DNA from 4 places in the Embleya sp. NPDC005971 genome. Region 3 is predicted to be linked to each of the others. Evidence: riboswitches for the same ligand, from Rfam matches in the RefSeq annotation. Region 3 holds a riboswitch; each other region holds the start of a gene.
What was found. Region 3 has a riboswitch for cobalamin ahead of ABZ374_RS39790 (CoA-acylating methylmalonate-semialdehyde dehydrogenase). Riboswitches for the same ligand answer to the same signal wherever they lie in the genome.

Region 1: linked by a shared signal. The riboswitch ahead of ABZ374_RS38165 (ribonucleoside-diphosphate reductase subunit alpha) and the one ahead of ABZ374_RS39790 (CoA-acylating methylmalonate-semialdehyde dehydrogenase) in region 3 are both predicted to bind cobalamin.
Region 2: linked by a shared signal. The riboswitch ahead of ABZ374_RS20520 (cob(I)yrinic acid a,c-diamide adenosyltransferase) and the one ahead of ABZ374_RS39790 (CoA-acylating methylmalonate-semialdehyde dehydrogenase) in region 3 are both predicted to bind cobalamin.
Region 4: linked by a shared signal. The riboswitch ahead of ABZ374_RS00090 (ABC transporter substrate-binding protein) and the one ahead of ABZ374_RS39790 (CoA-acylating methylmalonate-semialdehyde dehydrogenase) in region 3 are both predicted to bind cobalamin.

The regions. Positions count from the first base shown of each region.
Region 1 is NZ_JBEXUX010000064.1:12,346-19,449, reverse strand. It holds gene mug (G/U mismatch-specific DNA glycosylase) at 1-469, shown strand, start outside; gene ABZ374_RS38170 (hypothetical protein) at 582-770, shown strand; cobalamin riboswitch at 904-1,154, shown strand; gene ABZ374_RS38165 (ribonucleoside-diphosphate reductase subunit alpha) at 1,230-3,548, shown strand; gene ABZ374_RS38160 (ribonucleotide-diphosphate reductase subunit beta) at 3,566-4,543, shown strand; gene ABZ374_RS38155 (helix-turn-helix transcriptional regulator) at 4,641-5,450, opposite strand; gene ABZ374_RS38150 (NAD(P)-dependent alcohol dehydrogenase) at 5,583-6,596, shown strand; gene ABZ374_RS38145 (alkaline phosphatase D family protein) at 6,651-7,104, opposite strand, start outside.
Region 2 is NZ_JBEXUX010000022.1:8,104-15,207, forward strand. It holds gene ABZ374_RS20500 (ABC transporter permease) at 1-2,326, opposite strand, end outside; gene ABZ374_RS20505 (ABC transporter ATP-binding protein) at 2,326-3,075, opposite strand; gene ABZ374_RS20510 (DUF5708 family protein) at 3,446-3,658, shown strand; gene ABZ374_RS20515 (Ig-like domain-containing protein) at 3,783-4,520, opposite strand; cobalamin riboswitch at 4,765-4,892, shown strand; gene ABZ374_RS20520 (cob(I)yrinic acid a,c-diamide adenosyltransferase) at 4,952-5,542, shown strand; gene ABZ374_RS20525 ((2Fe-2S)-binding protein) at 5,518-6,333, shown strand; gene ABZ374_RS20530 (hypothetical protein) at 6,677-7,104, shown strand, end outside.
Region 3 is NZ_JBEXUX010000071.1:12,286-19,389, reverse strand. It holds gene ABZ374_RS39800 (hypothetical protein) at 1-99, opposite strand, end outside; gene ABZ374_RS39795 (pyridoxamine 5'-phosphate oxidase family protein) at 578-1,018, shown strand; cobalamin riboswitch at 1,038-1,208, shown strand; gene ABZ374_RS39790 (CoA-acylating methylmalonate-semialdehyde dehydrogenase) at 1,408-2,907, shown strand; gene ABZ374_RS39785 (acyl-CoA dehydrogenase family protein) at 2,912-4,054, shown strand; gene ABZ374_RS39780 (enoyl-CoA hydratase/isomerase family protein) at 4,051-5,124, shown strand; gene mmsB (3-hydroxyisobutyrate dehydrogenase) at 5,121-6,050, shown strand; gene ABZ374_RS39770 (enoyl-CoA hydratase) at 6,047-6,823, shown strand; gene ABZ374_RS39765 (S26 family signal peptidase) at 6,836-7,104, opposite strand, start outside.
Region 4 is NZ_JBEXUX010000001.1:14,591-21,694, reverse strand. It holds gene ABZ374_RS00120 (Gfo/Idh/MocA family oxidoreductase) at 1-180, opposite strand, end outside; tRNA gene ABZ374_RS00115 (tRNA-Arg) at 342-414, shown strand; gene galK (galactokinase) at 751-1,860, opposite strand; gene galE (UDP-glucose 4-epimerase GalE) at 1,857-2,822, opposite strand; gene galT (galactose-1-phosphate uridylyltransferase) at 2,828-3,934, opposite strand; gene ABZ374_RS00095 (DeoR/GlpR family DNA-binding transcription regulator) at 4,107-4,910, shown strand; cobalamin riboswitch at 4,996-5,235, shown strand; gene ABZ374_RS00090 (ABC transporter substrate-binding protein) at 5,391-6,380, shown strand; gene ABZ374_RS00085 (iron ABC transporter permease) at 6,377-7,104, shown strand, end outside.

The sequences.
Region 1 (7,104 bases), on a different contig from region 3:
CTTCGCCCGACCCGGAAACCGGTTCTGGCCCGCGCTGTACGCGAGCGGGTTCACGCCCCGGCTGCTCGCGCCGACCGAGCAGCAGCGGTTGCTCGCACTCGGCCTCGGCATCACCAACGTGGTGGCCCGCACCACCGCCCGCGCGGACGAGTTGACCAAGGACGAGTACCGGGCGGGCGGCGCGGCGCTCACCGCCCGGGTGCACGCGTACCGACCGGCCTGGCTGGCGGTGCTGGGCATCGGTGCGTACCGGACCGGCTTCGGCCGGCCCAAGGCGGTGGTCGGCCGGCAGCCCGAGACGATCGGCGACACCGGGATCTGGGTGTTGCCCAATCCCAGCGGCCTGAACGCGCACTGGACGGCGGCGGCGCTGGCCGAGGCGTTCGCCGAACTGCGGGTGGCGAGCGATCCGGACCCGGGCCCGGATTCGGCGGCCCCACCCGGACCGGGCGGCGCGCCGCCCGCGTGACGGGCGGGTCGGGTCCGTTTCGACGACCTGTATCCGAGTCGACACGTCAACCGACCGAGTGGCATCACCCGGTTGGTGGTTACTTCACGCCGTCTTGCACGGTTGGGTCGGCATGAAGATCCTGCGAGCCCCGTTCGGGCCGTGGCCCACCGAGACGTTCGAGACCCCCGTTTACGAGGCGTTGGTCGCCGAGTGGCGCGACTCGGGTCGGGAGGTGCCGCGACCGGTGGACCGACCGCACGACCGACCGGCCCGGCACGCGCGCCCGGCCCGGCCCGGGCCGCGCACCGGTCGCCCCTGATCCGCGCACCGCGCGTCCCACGCGTCCCGGGGCGAACCACCCCACCGCCGCCCCGGCGGCGGTCCGTGGTACGTCGAGAATCGCGACACGACACAACACCTGGGGGTGCGACGACCACCCCGCCACTACATATATGCTCTGCGACGTAGCTGGTTCGCCGTTCCGAGTTCAGCGGAACGGCGAGGCAAGAGGGAACCCGGTGCGAAGCCGGGACTGCCCCGCAACGGTGAGCGGGAACGAACGTCGTCCTGGAGCGCCGAACGCCGAGAGGCATTCGGGGCCCGACGACCATGGGGAACTCCGCGGTCCGCCGAGCACGTCGTGCCCGGTGGTGCCCCGGCATGCCCGCGAGTCCGAATACCTGCCGGCTGCCCGTGCCCTCGGGCGCGGGGTCACTGTACGTACGAGCTCGCGAGGAGAGAGCACGTGACCGTTGTGGACAGCGTGGGCACGACCCGGATGCGGATCGACGAAAGCCCCGAGGAGCAACTCGCGACCCTGGTGCGCACCCAGGCGCGCGATCTGCCGGAGGTCGATCCGGATCGGGTCGTCCGCCGGGTCGTCGCGGGTCTGAACGAGGGCGCGGACCGGGCCGCCGCCGCGGACCTGGCGGTGCGTACCGCCGCCGAACTGATCGCCGAGGAGCCCGGCTACTCGCGGCTCGCCGCGCGCCTGCTCGCCGGCCGGATCGCCGACGAGGCGTTCGAGGCCGGCGCCGGTTCGTTCAGCGCCGGCATCGCGCTGGGCCGCCGGGAGGGCATCATCGGCGCGGAGACCGCGGCGTTCGTCGCCCGGCACGCCGCCGAGTTGGACGCCGCCGTGGACGTCGAGGGCGACCGCCGGTTCGAGTACTTCGGCCTGCGCACCGTGTACGACCGCTACCTGCTGCGCCACCCGGTCTCGCGCAAGGTGGTCGAGACACCGCAACACTTCCTGCTGCGCGTCGCATGCGGCCTGGCCCAGGAGCCCGGCGAGGCGATCGGCTTCTACCGGCTGATGTCCTCGCTGGCCTACCTGCCCAGTTCGCCGACGTTGTTCAACTCCGGCACGGTGCACACCCAGATGTCCTCGTGCTACCTGCTCGACTCGCCCAAGGACGAGCTGGAGTCGATCTACGAGATGTACGGGCGGATCGCCCGGCTGTCGAAGTTCGCCGGCGGCATCGGTGTGGCCTGGTCGCGGGTGCGTTCGCGCGGCTCGCTGATCCGGGGCACCAACGGGCACTCCAACGGCATCGTGCCGTGGCTCAAGACGCTCGACTCGTCGGTGGCCGCGGTCAACCAGGGCGGCCGGCGCAAGGGCGCGGCCTGCGTCTACCTGGAGACCTGGCACCCGGACATCCTGGAGTTCCTCGAACTGCGCGAGAACACCGGCGAGGACGCGCGCCGCGCGCACAACCTCAACCTGGCCAACTGGGTGCCGGACCTGTTCATGCGCCGGGTCGAGGAGGACGGCGTCTGGTCGCTGTTCGACCCGAACGAGCTGCCCGAACTGCCGGACCTGTGGGGCGCCGAGTTCGACAAGGTCTACGAAGCCGCCGAGCGGGACGGCCGGTTCGTCCGGCAGTTGCCCGCCCGCGACCTGTACGCCCGGATGATGCGCACGCTCGCGCAGACCGGCAACGGCTGGATGACCTTCAAGGACGCCGCCAACCGCACCTGCAACCAGGCCGCGGAGCCGGGCAACGTGGTGCACCTGTCCAACCTGTGCACCGAGATCCTGGAGGTCACCAGCGACGGCGAGACGGCCGTGTGCAACCTCGGCTCGGTCAACCTCGGCGCGCACGTGGTCGCCGGGGAGGGCATGGACTGGGACAAGCTGCGCGCGACGGTCCGCACCGCGGTGGTCTTCCTGGACCGCGTGATCGACATCAACTACTACCCGACCGAGCAGGCCGCCGCGTCCAACCCGCGCTGGCGTCCGGTGGGTCTGGGTCTGATGGGCCTGCAGGACGTGTTCTTCACGCTCGGCCTGCCGTTCGACTCGGCCGAGGCGCGCGAGTTGTCCACGCTGATCTCCGAGGAGATCTACCTCACCGCGCTGGAGACCTCCTCGGCGCTCGCCGAGGTGCACGGCCCGCACCCGGCCTACGCCGAGACGCACGCCGCGCGCGGTCGGCTCCAGCCGGACCTGTGGGAGGGCGTGTACCCCACGCAGACCAAGCGCTGGGACGCGCTGCGCACCCGGGTGGCCGAGCACGGGTTGCGCAACTCGCTGCTGGTGGCGATCGCGCCGACCGCGACGATCGCCTCGATCGCGGGCGCCTACGAGTGCATCGAGCCGCAGGTGTCGAACCTGTTCAAGCGCGAGACGTTGTCCGGCGAGTTCCTCCAGATCAACGCCTACCTGGTGCGCGAGCTCAAGGCCCGCGGCCTGTGGACCCCGCAGGTCCGCGACCGGATCAAGCGTGCCGAGGGCTCGGTCCAGGGCATCGCCGAACTCCCGGCCGACGTGCGCGAGTTGTACCGCACCGCGTGGGAGCTTCCGCAGCGCGCGCTGATCGACCTGGCGGCGGCTCGTTCGCCGTACATCGACCAGTCGCAGTCGCTGAACCTGTTCATGGCCGACCCGACCATCGGCAAGCTGTCCTCGATGTATCGCTACGCGTGGTCGACCGGCCTGAAGACCACGTACTACCTGCGTTCGCGCCCCGCGACGCGGATCCAGCAGGCGACCGTGCCGGCCCAGGCGGCGGCCGCACCGGTCGAGGAGATCTCGGACCTCGAGGTCATCGCCTGCTCGCTGGAGAACCCCGAAGCCTGTGAGGCGTGCACGTGAGCCTGCTCGATCCCGGAATGAACCTCACGCTGCGTCCGATGCAGTATCCGGACTTCTACGAGAAGTACCGCGCGGCGATCCGCAACACCTGGACGGTCGAAGAGGTCGACCTGCACAGCGACCTCGCCGACCTGGACAAGCTCAGCCCGGCCGAACGCCACCTCGTGCAGCGCCTGGTCGCGTTCTTCGCGACCGGTGACACGATCGTGGCGAACAACCTGGTGCTGAACCTGTACCGGCACATCAACTCGCCCGAGGGCCGGTTGTACCTGTCGCGGCAACTCTTCGAAGAGGCCGTCCATGTGCAGTTCTACCTGACCCTGCTGGACACCTACATGCCCGACCACGAGGAGCGCGAGCAGGCGTTCGCCGCGGTCGAGCACATTCCCTCGATCCGGCGCAAGGCGGAGTTCTGCTTCCGCTGGATCGACTCGGCGATGGGCCTGGACCGGCTCGAATCGCGGGAGGACCGGCGGCAGTTCCTGCTCAACCTGATCTGCTTCGCGGCGTGCATCGAGGGCCTGTTCTTCTACGGCGCCTTCGCCTACGTCTACTTCCTGCGCTCGCGCGGGCTGCTCAACGGTCTCGCCTCGGGCACCAACTGGGTCTTCCGCGACGAGTCCGCGCACATGGACTTCGCCTTCTCCGTCGTGGAGACGGTGCGGGCCGAGGAGCCGGACCTGTTCGACGACGAACTCGCCGAGGACGTCCGGCGCATGCTGGCCGAGGCGGTCGAGGCGGAGACGGCGTTCGCCGAGGATCTGCTCCAGGGCGGCGTGTCCGGGATGACGGTCGCGGACATGCGCTCCTACCTGGAGCACGTGGCCGACCGCCGGCTGGCCCAATTGGGCATGGCCCCGGTCTACGGCTCGGCGAACCCGTTCGGCTTCATGGAGCTCCAGGACGTGCAGGAGTTGTCCAACTTCTTCGAGCGGCGGGTCTCCGCGTACCAGGTCGCGGTCACCGGATCGGTGTCTTTCGACGAGGACTTCTGAGCCTGCGGCACCGCACACGACGAGAGCGCCTGTCGTCCCGGAAACGGGCCGGCACGGCGCTCTCGTCGTGTGCGGGCGGCCGTGCCGGCGGATCCGCTCAAGGGCGTGCCGTCGCCCGGCGGCGCAGGACCGCGGCGGTGGCCTCGTCGGCGGGCAGGAACGCCTCCAGATGCAGTTCGGCCAGGGTGACGTCGGTGGCCGTCGCGAAGGACGTCAGCGTGGTCAGCAGGCGCAGCTCGCCCGCGCCGTCGGGCTCGGCCAGGCGCAGCGGGACCGCGAAGCCCAGGTGGTCGGGGCCGAGTTCGGCATCCGGGACGTAGCCGCGCAGTTCCTCGATGAAGGCGTCCAGGAGCGGATCCGGGCTGCGCAGCGCCTGGGCGCGCATGTTCTCCAGCACGTGCCGGCCCCACGCGTTCAGGTTGCGCACCCGCGGCGCCATGCCCTCGGGATGCAGCATCAGCCGCAACATGTTCATCGGGGACCGGAGCAGTTCCGGGGACGCTCCCTCGGTCAGCACGTCGATCGCCGCGTTCGCGGCCACGATCTGCCCGTACGGACGCAACACCATCGCCGGGTAGGGCAGATGGCCTTCGAGGACCGCGCGTAGCGCGTCGTGGACCGGGCGCAACATCGGTGCGTCCAGGTCGGATTCGGGGAAGACCGGCGCGTATCCGGCGGTGTGCAGCAGCGCGTTGCGCTCGCGCAGGGACAGGCCGAGCGATTCGGCGAGTCGGATGATCATCGTGCGGCCGGGGCGGGATCGGCCGCTCTCGATGAAGCTGAGATGCCGTTGGGAGGTCTCCGCGCGGGCGGCGAGTTCGAGTTGGCTCAGCCGTCGGGCGGTGCGCCAGCGGCGCAACTCGGCGGGGAAGTCCGGGCCGTGGGTCCGGGTCGTCGTGGTGCTCATGGGGCAGTTCTAGGCAGCCGAGGGTATCGCCGGCAATTCCCTCGCGGGAATTGTCCGGCTCGGGCGCCGCTCGCATGATCCTTCCCACGGCCCGCCGAACGGGTGGGCCGATCGGTCCGGGAGGGCACCTTGATGAAGAGATGTCACCTGCGGCCCGGTGCCGGCATCGACGGCCTCGCCCTGCGTGGGCACGAGCGGCCGGAGCCGGGCCCCGGTGAGGTGTCGGTCCGGATCCGGGCGACCTCGCCGAGTCGGCGGGAACTGCTGGTCCTGGACGGGCACCACCCGCTGCCGGTGCTGCCGGACACCGTCCCCGGTGGTGCCGGGGTCGGCGAGGTGGTCGCGATCGGCGCGGGCGTCACCCGGGTACGGCCGGGCGACCGGGTGGCCGCGACCGTGTTCCCGGACTGGATCGACGGGCCGTTCACCCTGGATCGCGCCGCGCAGTTGGGCAGTTCGCGCGACAGCGTGCTGACCGAGTTCGCGGTGGTCGGCGAACAGGCCCTGGTGCACCTTCCCGGGCATCTGTCCTTCGCGGAGGCCGCCGCCTTCCCGCTGACCGCGGTGACCGCGTGGAACGCGTTGACCGGGGGCCGGGCGTTGTTGCCCGGCGAGACGGTGCCGACCCTGGGCACCGGTGCCGTGTCGTTGTTCGCGGTGCAGTTCGCCAAGCTCTTCGGCGCGCGGGTGATCGCCACCACGTCGAGTCCGGACAAGGCGGCGCGGCTGCGGGCTCTGGGTGCGGACGAGGTGGTCGACTACCGCGAACACCCGTGCTGGGGCGAGCGGGTGCGGCGGGTGAGCGGCGGGCGCGGGGTCGACCGGGTGGTGGACGTCGCGGGCGAGCCGACCCAGTCGCTCGCGGCGACCGCGCTCGGCGGCGAGATCGCCTTCGCCGGGCACCGGTTGGGCGCGGACGCCTCCGACGCGTCGCCCGCCGCGGCGGCGTTGTTCGCGATGGGCGCGGTGTTGCGTCCGCTCGCGGTGGGCAGCCGGGCACAGTTCGAGACGCTGAATCGCGCGGTGGAGGTGGCCCGGCTGCGCCTGCCGATCCACCGCGAGCTCTCCTTCGACGAGGTTCCGGAGGCACTGCGCTACTACCGCCAGGGCGGCCTCATGGGCAATGTGGTGATCGACCACGCCTGAGCCCGCTGCGCGCCCGTCGCGGGTGCCGGGGTGGGCCGGCCTGGAGAACCGCGCTCATCGCTCCCGTAGGGTCGCCCGGCCCACCCGGCGCAGGTACGCGGCGCGGTTTCGCCGGCCGCCCTGGGCGCGGTCCAGTGCCAGGCCGGCCCGGCGGCCGCGCAGCGTGAGCGTCATCAGGTGGTTGCCGAACCATGGTCCGCCCAGCTTCGTCCACTCGACCGGCAGCGGGGCCAGTCGCGCGTGTCGGGCCAGGACGCGGCCCAGTCCGGTCGCGGTGCGGCCCCAGCCGAAACGGAAGCCGACCCGGATCGCGGGCGGGACCGAGTTGTGCACCGGCGAGCAGGTCAACTGGTAGACCCGGGCCGACTCGCCCCGGTCATCCCCGGCCCCCGGCCCCTCCCCCGGGACGGGCCAATACACCTCGGCCGCGTACGCGTGGTGCACGTCCCCGGACAACACGCACACGGTCGCCGGCGGCGGCCCACCCGCGCGGGGCCCGTGCAGGGCG
Region 2 (7,104 bases), on a different contig from region 3:
CCTCGACCGCGGACATGTGCATGATCTGGGCCCGGGTCGCGCCGTTGAGGCGTTGCAGGGCGAACTCGCGGCGCCGGTTGTGCGTGGCCAGGATCAGCGAGTTGACCAGGGACAGCGCGGTGTACAGGGTCAACATGCCGATGATCAGGTAGTTGGCCCACGCCTGGGTCTTGGATTCCTCGGCGTGCGTCTCCAGCAGCGCGTCCCGGGAGGCGGCACGAACTCCCGGATGTTCCTTGGCCCATGCCCCCAGCGAGGCGACCAGACGGTCGGCGTCGGTGCCCGGTGCCGCGCGGATCAGGATCTGCGCGGGCAGCCCATCGGTGGTGTGCGGCGCGAGCAGCGACACCGGCAGCAGCAACGAGTCGTAGCCCGGCCGGCTCCCGAACAGCGCGACCACCCGAACGTCGGCCGAACTCCCGTCGCCCAGCCGCAGCCGGATCGTGTCGCCGAGCCCGCGGTGGATCGAGCGGGCCAGGCTCTCGGGCAGCGCCACGGTATTGCCGCGCAACTCGGTCAGCGACCCGGAGGTGGCGCTCACCCCGGTGGTGGCGAGACCGAACTCGGTGTCGATGCCCTGGAGTCGCAGGCCGTGTCGACCGTCCGGCGCGGTCCGCGGCTGCTCGATGAAGCCGGCACTCGCGGTGTACGCACTCGCGCTCGCGACGCCGGGAATCGTGCGCACCCGGTCGACCAGGGCCGGGTCGAGGCCGCCGCCCGCACCGGTCAACACCGCGTCGGCCCGCAGGGTTTCCGTGTACACGCGTTCGGCGTGCGTGGTCGTGGTGGTCTGCAGGTACAACTCGCCGGTGCTGATCGCCACCGCGAGCATGATCGGCGTCACCACGGCGGCCGTCCGTACCGAGGTGACCCGCGAGCCGAGCATCGCGATCCGGCCGGACTCGCCGGTCAGCGCGCCCAGCGGGCCGGACAACATCCGGGTCAGCAGCTTGGTCAGGCCGGGGGCGAGCAGGGCCAGGCCGATCGCGGCGCAGATCACCGCCGGGCCCGCGGTGCTCGCGGCCACCGGACCCTCCAGGACGTACACCGTGACCAGACTCAGAGCGGTGGCGCCGGCCAGCGCGAGCAGCGCGAACGCGAGCCGGAACCAGTTGAACCAGCGCGGCTGGAAGGCGGATTCGGCGAGTGCCTCGGTCGGCTTGGCGGTCACCGCGCGCCGCGCGCCGACGAAGCCGCCGACCAGCGCGGTCAGCAGCACCGCGCCCGCCGCGGCCACCGCCGGGATCCAGCCCTGCTCGAACTCCACGGTCTCGGCGACCATGTCCGAGGCGACCAGCCGGTCGAAGAGCACCCGGCCGGCCGCCGGCCCGGTGAACCAGGCCACGCCCGCCGCCAGGACGGTCACCAGGAACGTCTCGCCGAGCAACATCCGGCGCAACTGGCGGGGCGTGGCGCCGATCGCGCGCATCAGCGCGAACTCGCGCCGGCGCTGCTGCACGGACAGCCCGATGGTGCCGGCCACCACGAACACCGCGACCGAGACCGCCAGGCCGCCGAAGACGCCGGCGAGGGAGATCAGGTCCGACTTGTTCGCCAGGATCTCGGGGTGCTCGACCGCGCCGCGATCGTCACCGGCCAGGATCCGGACGTGATGGTCGTGCAGTGCCCCGGCGACCCGCTTGCGCAGCGCGCCGAGATCGCTACCCGGGGCGGCCACGATCGCGATGTCGGCGACGGTGCCGGCGGGCGTCGCGAGCCGGTCCGCCTGCGCCGCCGCGAAGAACACGCCGGCCTGCGAGACGGTACGCGCGGCCCGGGCGATGCCGCTGACCCGGTACGCGCTCGCGCCGCCGTGCGCGGCGATCTCGACCCGATCGCCCACGGCCACCCCGGCGCGGCGCGCGAGCGTACTGTCCAGCACCACCTCGTCGGCCCCGACCGGCGCGGCGCCCTGCGCGAGCAGGTACGGCGTCAGGGCTGCGGAATCCCACGCGTGGCCCTGCGCCCCGTGGTTGCCGGCGGGGCCGATCAGCGCGGCCTCGAAGGTCTGTTCGCCGACCGCCGCCCGCACCCCCTCCAACGCCCGCACCCGAGCCACGAGCCCCACGGGCAACGGGGTGCGCTCGGCCAGTGCGAAGTCCCGCTCGCGGTCGCCGGAACCGTCGCGCGGACCGGTGAAGGTGGGATCGCCGATCACCAACAGCGAAGCCTGCGCCAGGCGTTGCGGCGGCGCGTTGTTGCGGACCCCGGTTTCGAGCAGCCCGCCACAGGCCATCACCACGGTCGCGCCGAAGCACAGCGCGATGAAGGTGGCCACGAAGCCACCGGCCCGAAAGCGCAGCGTGCGCAGGGCGAGCCCCCACATCAGCGGACCCTGCCGATCGGCCCGGGTCGGCCCGGCCCCGGCGCGTCCGCGAACGCGCCCAGGTGGGTCATCCGCTCGGCGATGGTGTCCGCCGTCGGCGCGCTCACCCGGTCCGCGATCCGGCCGTCGGCCAGGAAGACCACGTGGTCGGCATAGGAGGCGGCGACCGGGTCGTGCGTGACCATCACGACGGTTTGGCCGTCGATCCGTACGGATTCCCGGAGCAGGCCGAGCACCTCGGCCGCGGTCCGGGTGTCCAGCGCACCGGTCGGCTCGTCCGCGAACAGCACGGCGGGCCTCACGACGAGCGCGCGAGCGATCGCGACCCGCTGCTGCTGGCCGCCGGACAACTCGTGCGGTCGGTGTCGGGCCCGGTCGGTAAGGCCCACGTGCGCGATCACCTCGGCGACACGCCGGCGGTCGGCGCGTTTGCCCGCGAACCGCATCGGCAGCGTGATGTTCTGTTCCACAGTGAGCGTGGGCAGCAGGTTGAACGCCTGGAAGACGAAGCCGATGCGTTCCCGGCGGAGCTTGGTCAGCGCGTTCTCGTTCAACTCGGCGAGGTCCTGGCCGGCCACCGTGACCGTGCCCGACGTGGGTCGGTCCAGACCGGCCGCGCAGTGCAGGAAGGTGCTCTTGCCGGAGCCGGACGGGCCCATCACGGCGGTGAACGAGCCCTGCCCGAACGTGATGTCGACCCCGTCGAGGGCGGCCACCGACGCGGAGCCCCGGCCGTGGACCTTGCGCACCGCGTCGAGCCGGACGGCCGGCGGGCCGGCGCCCTCCCACTCGGCCGGCGCCGTGTACCACTCGTGTGTCGGTTGCCCGCCCACGTCGATTCTCCCGCCGATCCGGCCGCCACCCCGTGTACGGCACCGGGTCCAACGCTAGGAGCGCGAATCGCCCCTGCCCATGGGGTCGGCCACCGTCCGAGGGTGGGGCCGGCCCCACCTGCGCCCCCGGCGGGCCGGGTCCGCCGAAGCCGCTCGCGGGCCGGAAATCGGGCCCCGCCTGGGCCGAAGTGTGTACGCCGGGTCGTCCTCGCGGAGGGCGTGCCGGCCCCGGCCCCGGACCTAGCCTCGTGGGCATGTCCGCAGGTCGAGTGGAGGAGGGAAGAACATGACGAAGGCACGCGGTTCGTTGACGGCCAGCCTGGCGAGCGCGCTGGTGGGCGCGGCCCTGAAGCTGTTCGCGGACGACGTCGACACACCCGTGATCGCGCTCGGGAAGATCGGCGTCGTGCTGCTGATCGTCGGCATCGCCGAAGTGCTGTACGGGCTCTACCGGTTGACCCGCGAGGCCGGGGAGGCCCGGGAGGCCCGAAAGCCCTGACCGGGTGCGCCGAGCGCGGCGAACGGCCCGGTGATCGCGTCCCGACTGCTTTCCGGTCGCTTCCCGATCGCTTCGGTGATCGGTTCGGTGACCGGCCCGGCGATCGGCCCGCCGATCACCCCGTTCAGCGCACCTGCCGCCGCCCCGGCCGACGGTGCGCCACCCAACCCAGGATGCCCGCGCCGAGCAACGCCGAGCCCAGGAAGGCCGACAGCAACAGCCCGCCGCCCGAATCGTGCCCGCCCTGCCGCGTCACGGCCGCCGGCGCCCGCAGTTCGTCGACGCCGCGAGGCACGCCGAGCCGGCCCGTCCTCGGCTCGACCGCCCGTTCCGCCGCTCCCGGATCGGCCGCCACGTCGATCCGCACGGTCGCGGTGGCCTGGCGGCCGAGCCGGTCGACGATCGTGTAATGGAAGCCGTCGCGCCCGGCGAAGCCCGGCCCCGGCGTGTAGCGCAACACGGCCTCCGTCGTGCCCTCGTCCGGAGCGCCCTCGACGTCGAGGACCAGACCGTGCTCGGGATTGGTGTGCGACACCAGGGCCAGCCCCTCACCGGTGTCGCCGGCCAGCACCGGGACGTCCACCGACTGCCCGGCGCGAGTGCCGACCCGATCCGTGACGGCCCGCGGCGCGGCCGGCATCGGCGCTCCGAACCCGCCGTTCGGCCGTACCCGGTCGACACGCGAGCCCGGAGCGGAGTCGCCGGCCGGGCCGGCGACCACGGGCGGCAGCGACGGGATGGGCACCACGGCAACGGCGGGGCACCCGGCGCCCACACCGAACAACACCGCGCACCACACGAGCACCACACCGACTCGACGCATCCGGACGGCCGGTTCGGGTGTTCCGGAAACCGTGGCCACACAATCCTCCGGCACTCTGGTCCGGACACGGCCGGATCTGGGATGGGTCGGCCGGCGCCCGCCGGATCCGATGCCGGCCGAGGGAGCCGCTCTCGAACCCCGATCCTGTGCGCAGTGCCCACCGGTTCGCGACGCGGCACGCGGAGCGGCGGCGAGCTTCACCCACAAGCGTGGACCGACCGGGCCCGACAGTGGACCCGGCCCGGCGCGCGTGTCATGGTGGGAGGCGCTATGCGACGGCGGTACGAGGAAGTCGGTGTGAATCCGACGCGGTCCCGCCACTGTGATCGGGGAGCGACTCCCACACCGGCCACGACCCCGCGACGGGGTGGGAAGGCCGGGAGGAGCGAAGAGCCGAGAGCCAGGAGACTCACGTCGTCGCCACCTCACCAACCGGGGCGGATTTCCCCGAGAGAGGCCGGTGCTGCGCCATGTCCTTGGTACTGAGCCGGATCTACACCCGTACCGGCGATGCCGGTACCACCGCGCTGGGCGACAACTCCCGGACGCGCAAGACCGATCCGAGGTTGGCGGCCTACGCCGACACGGACGAGACCAACGCGGCGATCGGGGTCGTGCTCGCGCTCGGCGACCCGGAGCCGCAGACCCGTGCGGTGTTGGCCCAACTGCAACACGACCTGTTCGACGTCGGCGCGGACCTGTGCGCGCCGATCGCCGAAGGCGACACCCGGCTGCGGATCACCGAGGCCGACGTGGCCCGGCTGGAGGAGCACTGCGACGCGTTCAACGCGGAACTCCCCACGCTGCGCTCGTTCGTCCTGCCCGGCGGCAGCCCCGCCGCGGCCCTGCTGCACGTGGCCCGCACCGCGGCCCGGCGCGCCGAACGTTCGACCTGGGCGCTGATCGAGGCGGACGAACCGGCGGCGGGTGGGTCCGCGACGGTGAACCCGCTCACCGCGCGCTACCTCAACCGGCTGTCCGACCTGCTGTTCGTGCTCGCCCGACGGGCCGACGCGGGTGGCGCGGGTGATCTGCTGTGGCGTCCGGGCGACAACCGCTGAGCGGTTCGGCGGCACGGCCCGAGGTCGGCGACGCGATGGCCCGAGTCGCCGAGGTGGGGCCCTACTTCGTGCTGCGGACCGGAGCGATTGCCGACGGCGCGGGCTTTCGGCCGTTGGTCGAGTTGTACGACCGCGCCGCGCCCGACGCGTGGGCGGCCCGGGTGGAGTACGTGCGGGGCCGGTTGCGCACCGACGAGCCGCGGGTCGCCGCGTCGATCCTGTACCTGGGCGTGGCCTCGCGGTTGTGGTCGGTGGCGCTCGGCGCGGCGGTGCTCGGTCGGGTCGTGCCGGACCTGGACCCGGTCCGGACGCACTGGCGCTTCCCGGCGAGCGGTGCGATCGAACTGTGGGCGCCGGATCCGATCCCGACGCCGGTGCTCGCGGACCGGGCCGGGATCGACCGGGTGTACGCCGCGGTGATGACCGCGCACCTGGTGCCGCTGGCCCGGGCCACTCGGGCGGTGGTGCCGATCGCGGAGCGCCTGCTGGCCGGCAACGCCGCGTCGGCGCTGGTCGGTGCGGCCCGGGTGCTGCACCGGCACCCGGCGCCGGACGAGCCGGAACTCGTGACGACGACCCGGTCGTTCGCCGACGGTCTGTTGGCCACGGGCCTGCTGCGAGGGAGTGGGCTGCACGGCGCCCTGGGCGCGTTCCGGCGCACCACGTGCTGCCTGTACTACCGGATTCCCGGCGGCGGTACGTGCGGCGACTGCGTCTTCCACGACAAGCCGCCGCAACCGACCCGGGTCCGGATCGGGTCGTCGGCGCGCGGGCGTGACGGCGCACACTGACCGCGTACGATCGCCCGCTCGGCCCCCGGGACGCGCTCCGGATCCGGCCGAGCGGGTGATCCATCGGACACGCCGCCGCGCATCCGGGTGACATTCCCGGATCTGCGGCGCGGACTTTCCTAGCCTCGTCCCGGAGACACCGATTCCGGCATCGACGCACCGAACGCCGGGACCGTGTCCTCGGTCCTGCCGGGTCTGCGCCCCCGGCAGGATCGGGGAGACGGCCCCGGCCGTCGAAGGGCCGCCGAGGACGAATGACCGGCCGCTCGCCGGGCAGACGTAGGGCGCGCGGTCCTCGGCGATGACGCGAGGACATCGAGACCGTGAAGAGGAGTACGCACCGATGAGTACCCCAGGCCGAGAGCCCGGCGGCAGGTCCGCGTCGCGCGAGCCCGACGAGATTGCCGTCGACCCGACCGTGCCACCGCCCGCCGATTCCGTCGTCGAACCCCGCGTGCCGTCCGAGCTTCCCCGGCAGGAGCGCACACCCGGCCACAAACAGGAGCAAGTGGACCACGCCGTGGAGGAGTTGACCCAGGCCGAGCCGCCCGAGGCGATCCACCGCAAGGTCGGCGAGGCGGCCGAGCGGATCGACCGCGCCGCGCCGCGCACCCGGCGCCGGGCGCAACGGATCGCGGCCGCCGTGGCCGACCGGGCCGAGTCGGCCGAGGACGCGGTCCGCGACCGGGCCGACCAGGCCAAGGAGACCACCCGACACAGGACCGCGCAGGCCAAGGAGGCCGCCGTGCACCGCGCCGAACAGGCCAAGGA
Region 3 (7,104 bases):
ATCCCCCGCGGGAACGCCGTGTCCACGCTTCGGCCGGCGGCCGGGGCGGCCGCCGGGGGCCGCGCTGCAGCGCACGCGCGGCGATTCGAGGTCGGTCATCGTTTCCTCGTATTCCTGGCAGGCGTCCGGCAGCCGCACGGCGGCCGGACGGGTGGATCAAGTGGGTGGGCCCGGGGGCGGCGGCGGGCGGGGCGCCCGGTGTCGCGTGTGCATCCGTGCCCGGCCGCTCGGCCGCCGACGCGCGCATCGGACGGAGCACGGAAGCACCGGCAGGGCGCACTCCCCCGAAGCGCACGCCCTGCGACCTCGACGTCCCGCGGGGACCGCTGCTCCCCGATCCCCAGCCGGCCGAGGACCTTCGCCGAACCCGACCGGGCCCAACGGCCCTGCTCGACCGCACGGACCGGGAGCAGAGTCGGAGGTGCGGCCGACCCACCGGGTCGGCCCGCACGGAGAGCGCGGTCGAGCCCGGCCGTACCTGCTTCGTGCGCAGCCGAGGTCGGCCCGGCCGCCGCACCCATCGCCCGGGGAAGCGGCCGGACCGGCCCCCGGTCGGGGGCGGGCCAAAGGGTTGGAAATGAGCGAAGACGCCGTGCTGAAACGTCCCCTCGGTCGCCATGAGGCGTTGCGGTTGATGGCCGACGCCCGACTGGGACGCGTCGTGGTGAGCGAGGGCGCGCTGCCGGCCGTGCACCTGGTGGCGTTCGCCGTCGATCGCGAGTGTGTGGTGTTCCGGGCCCCGCTCGACTCCTCGCTCGCGAAGGCCGCGCACGACGCGGTGGTCGCGTTCCAGGCCGACCACGTCGACCGGGCCACCCGCACCGGCTGGACGGGCACCGTGACCGGACACGCCTCCCGGGTCGGCGATCCGCACGTCGTCGCCCACCTGGATCGTCTGCTGCCCGACCTCGACGGCCTCGGCGAGGATCAGGTGTGGATCCGGGTCACCTCGGAACTCGTCACCGGACTCGCCCTCGAACGCCGGCCGTCGGGTCACGGCCGGCACTGGACTTACTAGGACGTCCGACTATATCGTCTTCAACTACAAGGTCCGCGGTGCAGGGAAGTCGGTGTGAATCCGGCATGGTCCCGCCACTGTGACCGGGGAGTGCGCTGCCGCAGCACCAAGCCACTGGCGAAGGCCGGGAAGGCGGGCATCGTGCGTCGATCCGGAAGTCAGGATACCGGCCGCGGGTATATCCGTGTTGTCCACGAGGATGGAGCAAACACGCATGACACCGGTCCGCGCCCTCGCCCCGGATGATCCTGCGAACGTCGAACCCACCAGGTTTTCCTGACCACTTCGACGTCGACCCGCACCGGGCAACCACGCGCACCCGCGCCGACGTTGCGCACCCGGGTCGTGCCCCGACCTCCGGATCGCACCCGACGAGAGACAGGTCGTTCATGGTCCGCGAACTTTCCCATTTCATCGGCGGCAAGCACGTCCCCGGCGCATCCGGCGCGTTCGGCGACGTGTACGACCCCAACACCGGTCGAGTACAGGCACGCGTTCCGCTCGCGGATCGCGCCGACACCCTGGCCGCCATCGCCGACGCCGAGCAGGCCCAACCCGCGTGGGCCGCCTGGAACCCGCAGCGGCGCGCCCGAGTCCTGGCCCGCTTCCTGCAACTGGTCGAACCCGAACGCGAGTCGCTGGCCCGGCTGCTGTCGGCCGAGCACGGCAAGACCATCGCCGACGCCCACGGCGACCTGCAACGCGGCCTGGAGGTCGTGGAGTTCGCCACCGGCATCCCGCACCTGCTCAAGGGCGAGTTCACCGACAACGCGGGCTCCGGCATCGATGTGCACTCGATGCGCCAACCCCTCGGCGTGGTCGCCGGCATCACCCCGTTCAACTTCCCGGCGATGATCCCGCTGTGGAAGATCGCGCCGGCCATCGCCTGCGGCAACGCGTTCGTGCTCAAGCCCTCGGAGCGCGACCCCTCGGTGCCACTGCGCCTGGCCGAACTCTTCGTCGAGGCGGGCCTGCCGCCCGGCGTGCTGAACGTGGTCCACGGCGGCAAGGAGAGCGTCGACACACTCCTGACCGACCCGCGCGTACAGGCCCTGGGCTTCGTCGGCTCGACCGCGATCGCCGAGTACGTCTACACCTCCGCCACCGCGAACGGCAAGCGCGCCCAGTGCTTCGGCGGCGCCAAGAACCACCTGATCGTGATGCCGGACGCGGACCTCGACCAGGTCGTCGAGGCGCTGATCGGTGCCGGCTACGGCTCCGCCGGGGAACGCTGCATGGCCATCTCCGTGGCAGTTCCGGTCGGCGCGGAGACCGCCGACGCGCTGGTGGAAAAGCTCGTCGCCCGGATCGCCACGCTGCGCGTGGGCCCCTCGCACGACCCGGACGCCGACTTCGGCCCGCTGGTCGGCCGGGACGCGCTCGATCGGGTGCACGGCTACCTGGACATCGGCGTCGCCGAGGGCGCCAAGCTGCTCGTGGACGGCCGCGACGTGCGCGTACCCGGCCACGAGGACGGCTACTTCGTCGGCGCGTCGCTGTTCGACCACGTGACGACCTCGATGCGGGTGTACCGCGAGGAGATCTTCGGCCCGGTGTTGTCCGTGGTCCGCGCGGCCTCCTACGAGGACGCGCTGCGGCTGCCGAGCGAGCACGAGTACGGCAACGGCGTGGCCATCTTCACCCGGGACGGCGACACAGCCCGCGACTTCGGCCGCCGGGTGAACACCGGCATGGTCGGCGTCAACGTGCCCATCCCGGTGCCGGTGGCCTATCACACCTTCGGTGGCTGGAAACGATCCGGATTCGGCGACCTCAACCAGCACGGGCCCGACTCGATCCGCTTCTACACCCGGACCAAGACGATCACCTCGCGCTGGCCCTCGACCGCGCGCGAGAGCGCGAACTTCGACATCCCCACGATGGACTGACCCGGTGACCACGCTCACCGACGACCAGCTCGCGATCGTCGAAACCACCCGGGACTTCGCCCGCGAACACCTCGCCCCGAACGCGATCGAATGGGATCGCACCAGCCACTTCCCCGTCGACGTCCTGCGCAAGGGCGCCGACCTCGGCCTCGGCGGCATCACCGTCCGCGAGGACGCGGGCGGTTCGGGGCTCGATCGGCTCGACTCCGCGCTGATCCACGAGGCGCTGGCGGGCGGTTGCCCGACCATCGCCGCCTACTACTCGATCCACAACATGGTCGCCGCGACCATCGACCGGCACGGTACGCCGGAGCAGCGCGCCCGCTGGCTCCCGGGGCTGTGCTCGATGCGAGATCTGGCCGGCTACTGCCTGACCGAGCCGGGAGCCGGCTCCGACGCCGCCGCGCTGCGCACCCGCGCCACCCGCGACGGCGACGACTATCTCCTGCACGGCGTCAAGCAGTTCATCTCCGGCGCCGGCTCCGCCGCGGTGTACCTGGTGATGGCGCGCACCGGCGCCGACGGCGCCGACGGCATCTCCGCGTTCGTCGTGCAGGGCGACGCCGACGGGCTGTCCTTCGGGCCCAACGAACGCAAGATGGGCTGGCACGCCCAGCCCACCCGCCAGGTGATCCTGGACGGCGTGCGGGTGCCCGCAGGCCACCGGCTCGGCGCCGAGGGCGACGGGTTCAAGATCGCGATGGGCGCCCTCGACGGCGGCCGGATCGGCATCGCCGCCTGCTCGTTGGGTGGCGCGCAAGCCGCGCTGGATGCCGCCGTGCGCCATCTCACCGACCGCGAGGCGTTCGGCTCGGCGCTCATCGACGCGCAGGCCCTGCGCTTCCAACTCGCGGACATGGCCACCGAACTGGAGGCCGCCCGCACGCTGGTGTGGCACGCCGCCTCCTCGCTCGACGAGGGCGACCCCAGGGCCTCGCAACTGTGCGCGATGGCCAAGCGGTTCGCCACCGACACCGCCTTCTCGGTGGCCGACCGGGCACTGCAACTGCACGGCGGATACGGCTACCTCGCCGACTACGGCATCGAGAAGATCGTTCGCGATCTGCGGGTGCACCGCATTCTCGAAGGAACCAACGAGATCATGCGCGTGATCGTCGCGCGCGGACTGATCGGAGCGGCCCGATGACCCCGACCACGGACCAGGATCCGGTACTGACCCACCGGCAGGCGGCCCTGGGCCGGATCGTGCTGAACCGGCCCAGGGCGCTGAACGCGCTCACCCACGACATGGTGTCGCGGATCGACGCCGCTCTGACCGCCTGGGAACACGACGACGACGTACGGCTGGTGGCGATCACCGGCGCGGGCGAGCGCGGGCTGTGCGCGGGCGGCGACATCCGCGCCATCCACGCCGACGCCGTCTCCGGCGGCACCGCGAGTCTGGACTTCTGGCGCGACGAGTACCGGCTCAACGCCCGCATCGCCCGCTACCCCAAGACCTACGTCGCCGTCATGGACGGCATCGTGATGGGCGGCGGGGTCGGCATCTCCGCGCACGGCGGCCTGCGCATCGTCACCGAACGCTCGACCGTCGCCATGCCCGAGACCGGCATCGGATTCGTCCCCGACGTCGGCGGCACCCACCTGCTCGCCCGCGCCCCGGGCGAGTCGGGCACCCACCTGGCGCTGACCGGCTCCGCCATCGGCCCCGGCGACGCCATCACCTGCGGCCTCGCCGACCACTTCGTGCCCTCGCATCGGCTGGACGCGATGCTCGACGCGCTGGCCACCGGCGAACCGGCCGACGTCCTCGCGCGCTTCGCCGAACCGGCCCCCACCGGCGAACTCGCCGAGCGGCGCGCCTGGATCGACGCGTGCTACGCGGGCGACAGTGTCGAGGAGATCCTCGATCGCCTGGACCACAGCGGGGATCCGGCGGCCGGGCAGGCCGCCGAGCAGATCCGCGCCAAGTCGCCCACCGCGCTCAAGGTGACCCTGGCGAGCCTGCGCCGGGCCCGCGAACTCGGTTCGCTGGAGGCCGTGTTGGCGCAGGAGTACCGGGTGTCGAGCGCGGCGCTGCGAACGCCCGACCTCGCCGAGGGCATCCGCGCCCAGGTGATCGACAAGGATCGCGCCCCGCGCTGGTCGCCCCCGACGCTCGACGCCGTGCGGCCCGAGGACGTGGACCGATTCTTCCGCGCACCGGCCGAGGGCGCCTCGGGTCCGGAATTCACGACCGCGGAGGCCGGCCGATGACCACCCGCGTCGCCTTTGTCGGACTGGGCAACATGGGCGGCCCGATGGCCGCCAACCTGGTCGCCGCCGGACACGTCGTCACCGGCTTCGACCTGGCCCCGCAGGCGCTGGAGCCGGCCCGGGACCACGGTGTGCGGATCGCCGCGTCACCCGCGGCGGCGGTCGCCGACGCGGACGTGGTGATCACCATGTTGCCCAGCGGCACCCACGTCCTGGACTGTTACCGGGGCCCGAACGCGCTGCCGGCCGCCGCGCCGGCCGACGCGGTGTTCGTCGACTGTTCCACGATCGACGTCGCCGACGCGCACGCCGCGCACGCCGCGGTGCGCGAATCCGGTCGCCGCGCCCTGGACGCGCCGGTCTCCGGTGGTGTGGTCGGCGCGGTCGCCGGCACGCTCACCTTCATGGTCGGCGCCGACGACGCGGACTTCGCCGCGATCGAGCCGCTGCTGACCGCGATGGGCCGGCGGGTCGTGCACTGCGGGCCGCCCGGCGCCGGACAGGCCGCGAAGATCTGCAACAACATGATCCTGGGCGCCACGATGATCGCGGTGAGCGAGGCGTTCGTCCTGGGCGAGCACCTCGGACTCTCGCACCAGGCGCTGTTCGACGTCGCCTCGGCCGCCTCCGGGCAGTGCTGGGCACTGACCACGAACTGCCCGGTACCCGGGCCGGTTCCGGCGAGTCCGGCCAACCACGACTACCGGCCCGGGTTCGCCGGCGCGCTGATGGCCAAGGACCTGCGGCTGGCCGCCAACGCGATCCGTGCCGGCGGCGTGGCGGCCGAACTGGGCCTGCACGCGGCCGAGATATACGCGGCCTTCGCCGAGAACGGCGGCGCCGACCGCGACTTCTCCGCCGTCGTCCACGCCATCCGGGAGCAGACCGGCGCCACCGCCACCGCCGAAGGGAACGACCCCGCATGACCGAGTACGAGACGATCCTGGTCGAGCGGCACGAGCGCACGGCGCTGATCACGCTCAACCGTCCCAAGGCACTCAACGCCCTCAACCTGCGGGTGATGGCCGAAGTGGTCGACGCCGCGACCACCCTCGACCGCGACCCCGACGTCGGCGCGCTGGTGATCACCGGGTCCGCGAAGGCGTTCGCCGCGGGCGCCGACATCAAGGAGATGCAACCCAACGACTATCTCGACGTCTACCTCTCCGACTGGTTCTCCGCGTGGGACCGACTCGGCGACGTCCGCAAGCCCACCATCGCGGCGGTCTCCGGCTACGCGCTGGGCGGCGGGTGCGAACTGGCGATGTTGTGCGACATCCTGCTCGCCGCCGACACCGCCGTCTTCGGCCAGCCCGAGATCAAGCTCGGCGTCATCCCCGGCATCGGCGGCTCGCAACGACTGACCCGCGCGATCGGCAAGGCCAAGGCGATGGACCTGTGTCTGACCGGACGCACGATGAACGCGGAGGAGGCCGAACGCGCCGGCCTGGTCTCGCGCATCGTGCCCGCGGCCGACCTGCTCACCGAGGCCCTGGCCACCGCCGCGACCATCGCGGGCATGTCCACGCCGATCGCGATGATGGCCAAGGAGAGCGTCAACCGCGCCTTCGAGACCACCCTGGCCGAGGGCGTGCGCTTCGAACGGCGGCTGTTCCACGCCACCTTCGCGACGGCGGACCAGAAGGAGGGCATGGCGGCGTTCACCGAGAAGCGCCCGCCGTCGTTCCGACACCGCTGAGCCGGCGGCCGCTCAGCGGCGGGTGTGGAGTCTGCGCACGACCACGCCGAGGAGGTCGGCGCGTTCGAGATAGCCGAGCCGGCGGGAATCGTGACTGTGTGCCGCGTTGTCGCCCAACAGGACGAACCGGTGTGGCGGTACCGGCCGGCCGGCCTCGGCGGCGAGCGCGGGACCCAGGCCCCGCGGAACCGGGTCGCCGGGGCCGGCCACGACCCGCTTGATCATCCGGCCCCGGGCCTGCGGCGGCGCACCAACGGCCGGTCGGCCGGACGTCGCGCGCG
Region 4 (7,104 bases), on a different contig from region 3:
CTCCTCGGTCGTCCCGATCACCTCGGCCTGCGGATGCCGCTCGCGCACCTGCGCCGCGCGCTCCGGATTCCCGGTCACCACGGCAACCAGCTCCAGGCCCTCCACGGCCTCGACGACCGGCGCGTGGAAGGCCGAGCCCCCCACGCCGTAGCCGACAAGTACAGTCCTGGTGGGACCCACTGCGCCTCCCTCTGTCCGTTTCGGCCCTTCTCTGATCACATTCTGGCCGCCAACTGCGTCTGATCAGGTAACGGTGACCATCGGAACGCCGGTGAGGCATGCACACGGCCCTATTCTGTTGTGCCGCGACCGGATCCGGTGCAAGATCCTGATTCGCCCACGCCCTCGTAGCTCAGTGGACAGAGCAGGCGCCTTCTAAGCGCTTGGTCGCAGGTTCGAGTCCTGCCGGGGGCACCGCCACGCCGCCGTCCGCCGCCCGCACCCCCGGGCGGCGTCCGCGCAGGTCGGCCCCGGTGCTCGGCCGTCCGGCCCGACCCGGTGCACGACGCCGGCCAGACGTTCGTGCCGGACCGTCACCGGGCTTGCGCGAGCGGTGACCGAGGCCCCACACAGGGGGTCGACACGGGTCGGCAATGCACCCTTTCGCAGTGTTTGCGGCGCACGGGGTTCTGGCCGGAAACAGACGGCTCCCGGGACGTGAACGAGCGGGCTCGCCCGATGCCGGTGGAACGGCTCGGGCGACCACGCCGGTCGCGTGATCGCCCGAGGGAGAAGCCGGTTCGGAGTCGGTCAGGAGTCCCGGCGCGCGCCCGCCGACGGCACCGCCTGGAAGAACCGCGGGGCGGTGAAGCCGCGGGCCGCGAAGGTCTTCGCGACCGCCTCCTCGACCGCCGTGCAGCGGTCCGCGTCGACCAGTGCGATGGCCGAGCCGCCGAACCCGCCGCCGACCAGCCGGGCGCCCAGGGCACCTGCGGCCAGCGCGGTGTCCACGGCGGCGTCCAGTTCGGGGCAGGAGATCGTGTAGTCGTCCCGCATCGACACGTGCGACGCGGTCAGCTCGGGCCCGATCGCCCGGACGTCGCCGGCCGCCAGCGCCTCGACCACCCGCAACACCCGCGCGTTCTCGGTGAACACGTGCCGCGCCCGCCGGCGCAACGGCCCGTCCGGCAGCGCCGCCAGGGCCGCGTCCGGGTCGGCCGGCTCGCGCAGCGACGGCACCCCGAGCAGTCGCGCCGCCTCCTCGCACGAGGCCCGGCGCTCCGCGTACCCGCCGTCCACGAGCGCGTGCTTGGCCCGGGTGTCGATCACCAGCAGCCGCAGCCCCACGCTCGCGCAGTCGAACGGGACCTGACGGCCGGTCAGATCGCGGCAGTCCAGGAAGAACGCGTGGCCCGCGACGCAGCCGAGCGAGGCCATCTGGTCCAGCATGCCCACCGGAACACCCACGAAGTCGGTCTCGACGCGCTGCGCGATCCGGGCCAACTCAAGGCGATCCAAGCCCAGTTCGTACAGATCGTCGAGCGCCAGCGCAACCGCGCAGGACAGCGCCGCCGACGAGGACAGCCCCGCGCCCACCGGCACGTCGCTGTCGATCCTGATGTCGGCACCGCCGATCTCGTGCCCCGCCGCGCGCAGCGCCCACAACACGCCCGCCGGGTACGCGGACCACCCGGTCAGCGCGCCGGGCGCCAGGTCGGCGACGGCCAGGTCGACCGATTCGCTCCCGGCGTGCCCGGAGGCCAGCCGCAGCCGGCCGTCCGTACGCCGCCCGACGGCCGCCCGCGCGGTCTGCGGGATCGCGATCGGCAGCACGAACCCGTTGTTGTAGTCGGTGTGTTCACCGATCACGTTGACCCGGCCCGGCGCCGCCCAGACGCCCTCGACGCGAAACTCGCTCATCCTCCCGCCTCGCCGTCCCGCAGGAACGTCCACGCGTCCGCCACGATGTCCTCCAGCGACGTCCGGGTGGGACGCCAGCCGAGCAGGTCGCGCGCCCGGTCGGCGGCGGCCACCAGCACCGGCGGATCGCCCGCCCGGCGCGGCGCCTCGTGCGCGGGCACCGCGCAGCCGGTCACCGTGCGGACCGCGTCCACCACGTCGCGGACCGAGAAGCCGGTCCCGTTGCCGAGGTTGCAGATCAGGTGCCCGGTGGCCGCGCCGCCCGCACCGGTCGCGGCGAGCGCGAGCAGGTGCGCGTCGGCCAGGTCGGCGACGTGGATGTAGTCGCGCACACACGTCCCGTCGGGCGTCGGGTAGTCGGTGCCGTAGAGCGCGACCGAGCCGCGGGTGCCGTTGGGCACCTGGAGGGCCAGCGGGATCAGGTGGGTCTCGGTCGCGTGCCGCTCGCCGTACCGGCCGTACGCGCCCGCGACGTTGAAGTAGCGCAGGCTCACCGCCCGCAGGCCGTACGCGTCGCAGTACGAGGTGATCAGCCGGTCGACGGTCAGCTTCGAGGCGCCGTACGGGTTCGTCGGCGCGCACGGCGCGTCCTCGGTGATCGGCGAGACCTCGGGGGCGCCGTAGACGGCCGCGGTGGAGGAGAACACGAAGCGGCCGACGCCGTGCGTGCGCAGCGCGTCCAGCAGCGCGAGCGAGCCGCCGACGTTGTTGTGCCAGTACTTGGCCGGCTCCGTGACCGACTCGCCGACCAGGGAGGACGCGGCGAAGTGCAGGACCGCGTCGAACGACGCGTCCAGATACCGCGCGGCGTCCTGGACCCGGCCCTCGACGAAGGCGGCCTTGTCCGGGACCGCGTCCCGATGCCCGGTGGACAGGTCGTCGAGCACCACCACGTCGTGTCCGGCCGCGACCAGATGGGCGGCGACCACGCTGCCCACGTAGCCCGCGCCGCCGGTGACCATGAGCTTCATTCGCCGACCTCCCGCAGTCGTGCCGCCGCGGTCTCCGGCGGTACGTCGCTGATGAACACACCCATCCCGGATTCGCTCCCGGCAAGGTACTTCAGCTTGCCCGGTGCCCGGCGAATCGAGAAAAGCTCCAGGTGGAGCGCGAAGTCGATCCGGCCCGAGCGCACCGGCGCCTGCTGCCAGGCGGCGATGTACGGCGCGGGCTCGCCGTCGAAGAGCCGATCGAAGCGGCCGAGCAGATCCAGGTACATCGGCCCGAACTCGGCGCGCGCGGCCTCCTCCAGCGCGAGCAGGTCCGGCACCCGGCGGTTCGGATACAGGTGCACCTCGTACGGCCACCGCGCGGCGGCGGGCACGAACGCGGTCCAGTGCTCGCCCTCGGCCACGATCCGCGACCCGTCCGCCCGCTCCGCGGCGAGCACGTCCTCGAACAGGTTGCGGCCGGTGCGGTGCCGGTGTGCGGCCGTGCTCGCGACCATGGTGGCCGTGCGCGGCGTGACGAACGGGTAGGCGTAGATCTGCCCGTGCGAGTGCGGCAGTGTGACGCCGATCTCCCGACCGCGGTTCTCGAAGCAGTACACCTGCTCGACGCCGGGCAGCGCGGACAACTCGGCGGTGCGATCGGTCCAGGCGTCCAGCACCAGGCGCGCGCGCTCGGGGGTGAGGTCCTTGAAGGACGCGTCGTGTTCGGGGGTGAAGCACACCACCTCGCACCGTCCGCCGGACGGCCGGCGCGGGAACGGGTCGCGGTCCCAGCCGGGTTCGGGCCGGTCGACCGCGCCGGGCCCGGACACCGACGAGCCGGACATCGACGGGAAGCGGTTCTCGAAGACGACCACCTCGTAGTCGGCCTCGGCGACCTCGGTGGCCCGCTCGGGCGTGGACGGGCACAGCGGGCACGCGTCGGCAGCGGGCAGGTGGGTCCGGGTCTGCCGATGCGAGGCGACCACGACCCATTCGTCGAGCAGTCGGTCGTAGCGCATCTCGGACCCGCTCACCACGGGCGCGAGATCTCGCGGGTCGACGGCGGTGCGGACCGCGTCGTCCCGCGTGTCGTAGTAGACGATCTCGCGACCGTCGGCCATGACGGCCTGAGTCTTCTTCATGTCTCCAATTTTGCGAAGCTTTCCAAAACTTGTCAATGAGAAAGCGATGAGAAGACTCTGGGAAAGTCCTGAGACCCCGAGATGCCTGCCAATCCCGTCGAATCGCGTCGTCATATCGGCGGCCCCGGCTGCGGTTTGACAAGTTTCGGAAGGTGTCCGCAAGATGCTGCCCATGCCTGACGACGACACCGACGGTCTGCCCGCCGAGGGCCGCCGCGCCCGGATGGCCGCGACGATCGCGGACCGCGGCTTCGCCAAGGTCACCGACCTGGCCGAGGCGTTCGGCATCTCGCGGGTGACGGTCCGGGCCGACCTGGAGGTGTTGGAGCGCCAGGGCCGGTTGCGCCGGGTCCGCGGCGGTGCGATGTTCACCGGCCGCGATCCCCGGGTCGAGCCGTCCTTCGAGGAGGCGCTGACCTCGGCGTCGCCCGCGAAGACGCTGATCGGGCGGGCCGCCGCGGCGCTGGTGTCGCCGTCCGAGAGCGTGGTCCTGGACGTGGGCACCACCACCACGTTCGTGGCCCGCGCCCTGGTGGACCGCGGCGACCTGCGCGACCTCGTGGTGTTCACCAACGGACTGACCATCGCGCTGGAGCTGGAGCGGGCCATCCCCCGGTTCTCCGTCGTGGTCACCGGCGGCACGCTGCGTCCGTTGCAGCACTCGCTGATCAATCCGCTCGGTGACCACATCCTGGAGCGCATCCACGCGGACACGGTCTTCCTCGGCTGCAACGGCGTGCACCCCACGGGTGGCATCACCAACGTGAACCTGCCCGAGGCCGAGGCCAAGCGGGCGATGTTGCGGGCCGCCGGGCGTCGGGTCGTGGTCGCCGACGGCTCGAAGCTGGGCCGGATCGAACTCGCCGAGGTGTGCCCGCTGGCGGACATCGACCTGCTGATCACCAGCGGCCCGGCCGACCGGGACACGCTCGACGCGCTGCGCGACGCCGGGTTGGAGATCCTGGTCGCCCAGTAGCGGCCGAAGTCGCCGGGCGGCAGCCGAAGTCGCCCGAGCGGCAGCCGAAAAAGCACCCTCGCTCGGCCGCCGCGGCGCCCATGGTTAGGCTGCCCTTGCGAACGGTTCACCCGGCTTCGACCGATTCCGGGTGTCGCAAGAGGGAATCCGGTGCGAATCCGGAACTGCCCCGCAGCGGTAAGTGGGAACGAAAGTCGCCATCAGCACTGGGCCCGGTGAAACGGGATCCGGGAAGCGGCGACCGGTAGGACGACCCGGCCACGCACCCGTGGCCCGCGGAACCCGCCCACGAGTCCGAAGACCTGCCGTCGCCCGCGTTCGCCTCGCGCACGCGGACTTCCGGGACCTCGCGGGCGGGTCCGTCGGACGACGGCGCCGAGCGGTGTCCGCCGCCGCGCTCCCTCCCTCCCGAGTTCCCCCGACGAGGACTCGCAAGGGAGAGCTTCGACGATGCCGACGCCGATACGAACGCGGACACCGATGGGCCGCAGCCGACACTCGTGGGCCGCGGCGGTCGCCGCGCTCGCACTGTTCGCAACCGCGTGCGGCGGGGCGGTGCAGGACAAGAAGGCGAGCGCCCCCGCACCCACCGCGTACAAGCCGTACACCGACACCGACAACTGCGGTGTGAGCACGACCTACGACCGGCCGCCGCAGCGCGCCGCCACGCTCACCTCCAACGCCACCGAGCTGATGCTCGAACTGGGCCTGGCCGACAAGATGGTGGGCACCGCGTACCTCAAGGGCCGCACCATCGGCGACAGATACCGGGAGGCGTACGGGCGCATCCCGGTGCTCGCCGACGCGCAACCCTCGCTGGAGAAACTGCTCGAAGCCACGCCCGACTTCGTCTACTCGGGCTACCCCGACGGCTTCTCCGAGTCGTCCGGCCACACCCGCGCCCGACTCGGCGAACTGAACATCAAGACCCACCTCAATCCCGAGGGCTGCGCCAAGGCACCGGTCACCTTCGAACAGCTCTACGGCGAACTGCGCTCCATCGGCGGCATCTTCGGCGTGTCCGAGCGCGCCGAAGGCTCCGTCGCCGCACTGCGCGGGCGGCTGGACGCGGTCACCGCGCGGCTCGCGGGCGCCGCACCGGTCAAGGTCTTCGTGTACAACTCCGGCGCCGACGCGGCGCAGACCACCGGCGGCAACTCGATGCTCAACGAGATCATCACCCGCGCCGGCGGCCGCAACGTGTTCGCCGACCTGAACGAGCGCTGGACCAAGGTCTCCTGGGAGCAGGTCGCCGAACGCAAACCGGACGTGGTGCTGATCTACGACTACGTGACGCCGTCGGCGGAGGCCAAGATCACCACGCTCAGGGCCACTCCGGTGCTCGCCGACGTACCCGCGCTGCTGGCGAACGCCTTCCCGGTGATCTCGCTGTCCGTCGCCCAGCCGGGGCCGCGCTCGGTGGACGCGGTCGAGGAACTCGCGAAGCAGCTCCACCCCGACCGGTCATGACGATCGATCGGGACCCGACGGCGGCCCGGATCGCGGTGCTCCGTGGGGAGGGCGCGGCGCCGCCGCCGGACCGGGGCCCGCCGGCCGACGTGCCGGGCGGCCGGGTACGGCTGTCGCTGGTGGTCGGCGTGCTGCTCGTGGCGCTGTTCGCGGCGGCGACGGCCGGGTTGCTGGTGGGCTCGGTGCCGGTGCCGTGGTCGGAGACCTGGCGCATCCTCGCGCATCGCATCGGCGGGGACGCGTGGGTGCAACCGTCCTGGAGCCGCGCCCACGACCTGATCATCGCCGACACCCGGCTGCCCAGGGTGCTGCTCGCGGCCGTCGTCGGCGCGACGCTGGCGGTGGTGGGCATGGTGATCCAGGCGATCGTGCGCAACCCGCTGGCCGGGCCGGACGTGCTCGGTGTCTCCTCCGGCGCGGCCACCGGCGCGGTGCTGGTGATGCGCTGGGGCGTGGCCTCGGTCGGCGGCCTGTCGCTCGGCGCGCTCACCCTCAACGCGGCCGCGTTCGCCGGCGGGCTGATCACCCTGCTCGTGGTGTTCTCGGTGGCCCGCTCCGGGGGCCGGGTCACCGCCGTGCGGCTGGTCCTGGCCGGGGTCGCGGTCAGCGCCGTGTTGTCCTCGCTGACCAGCCTGCTCGTCCTGACCTCGCCGGATCCGCAACTCGCCGCCCAGGTGCTGTTCTGGACGCTGGGCGGGTTCGGCTCGGCCCGCTGGACGCTGCT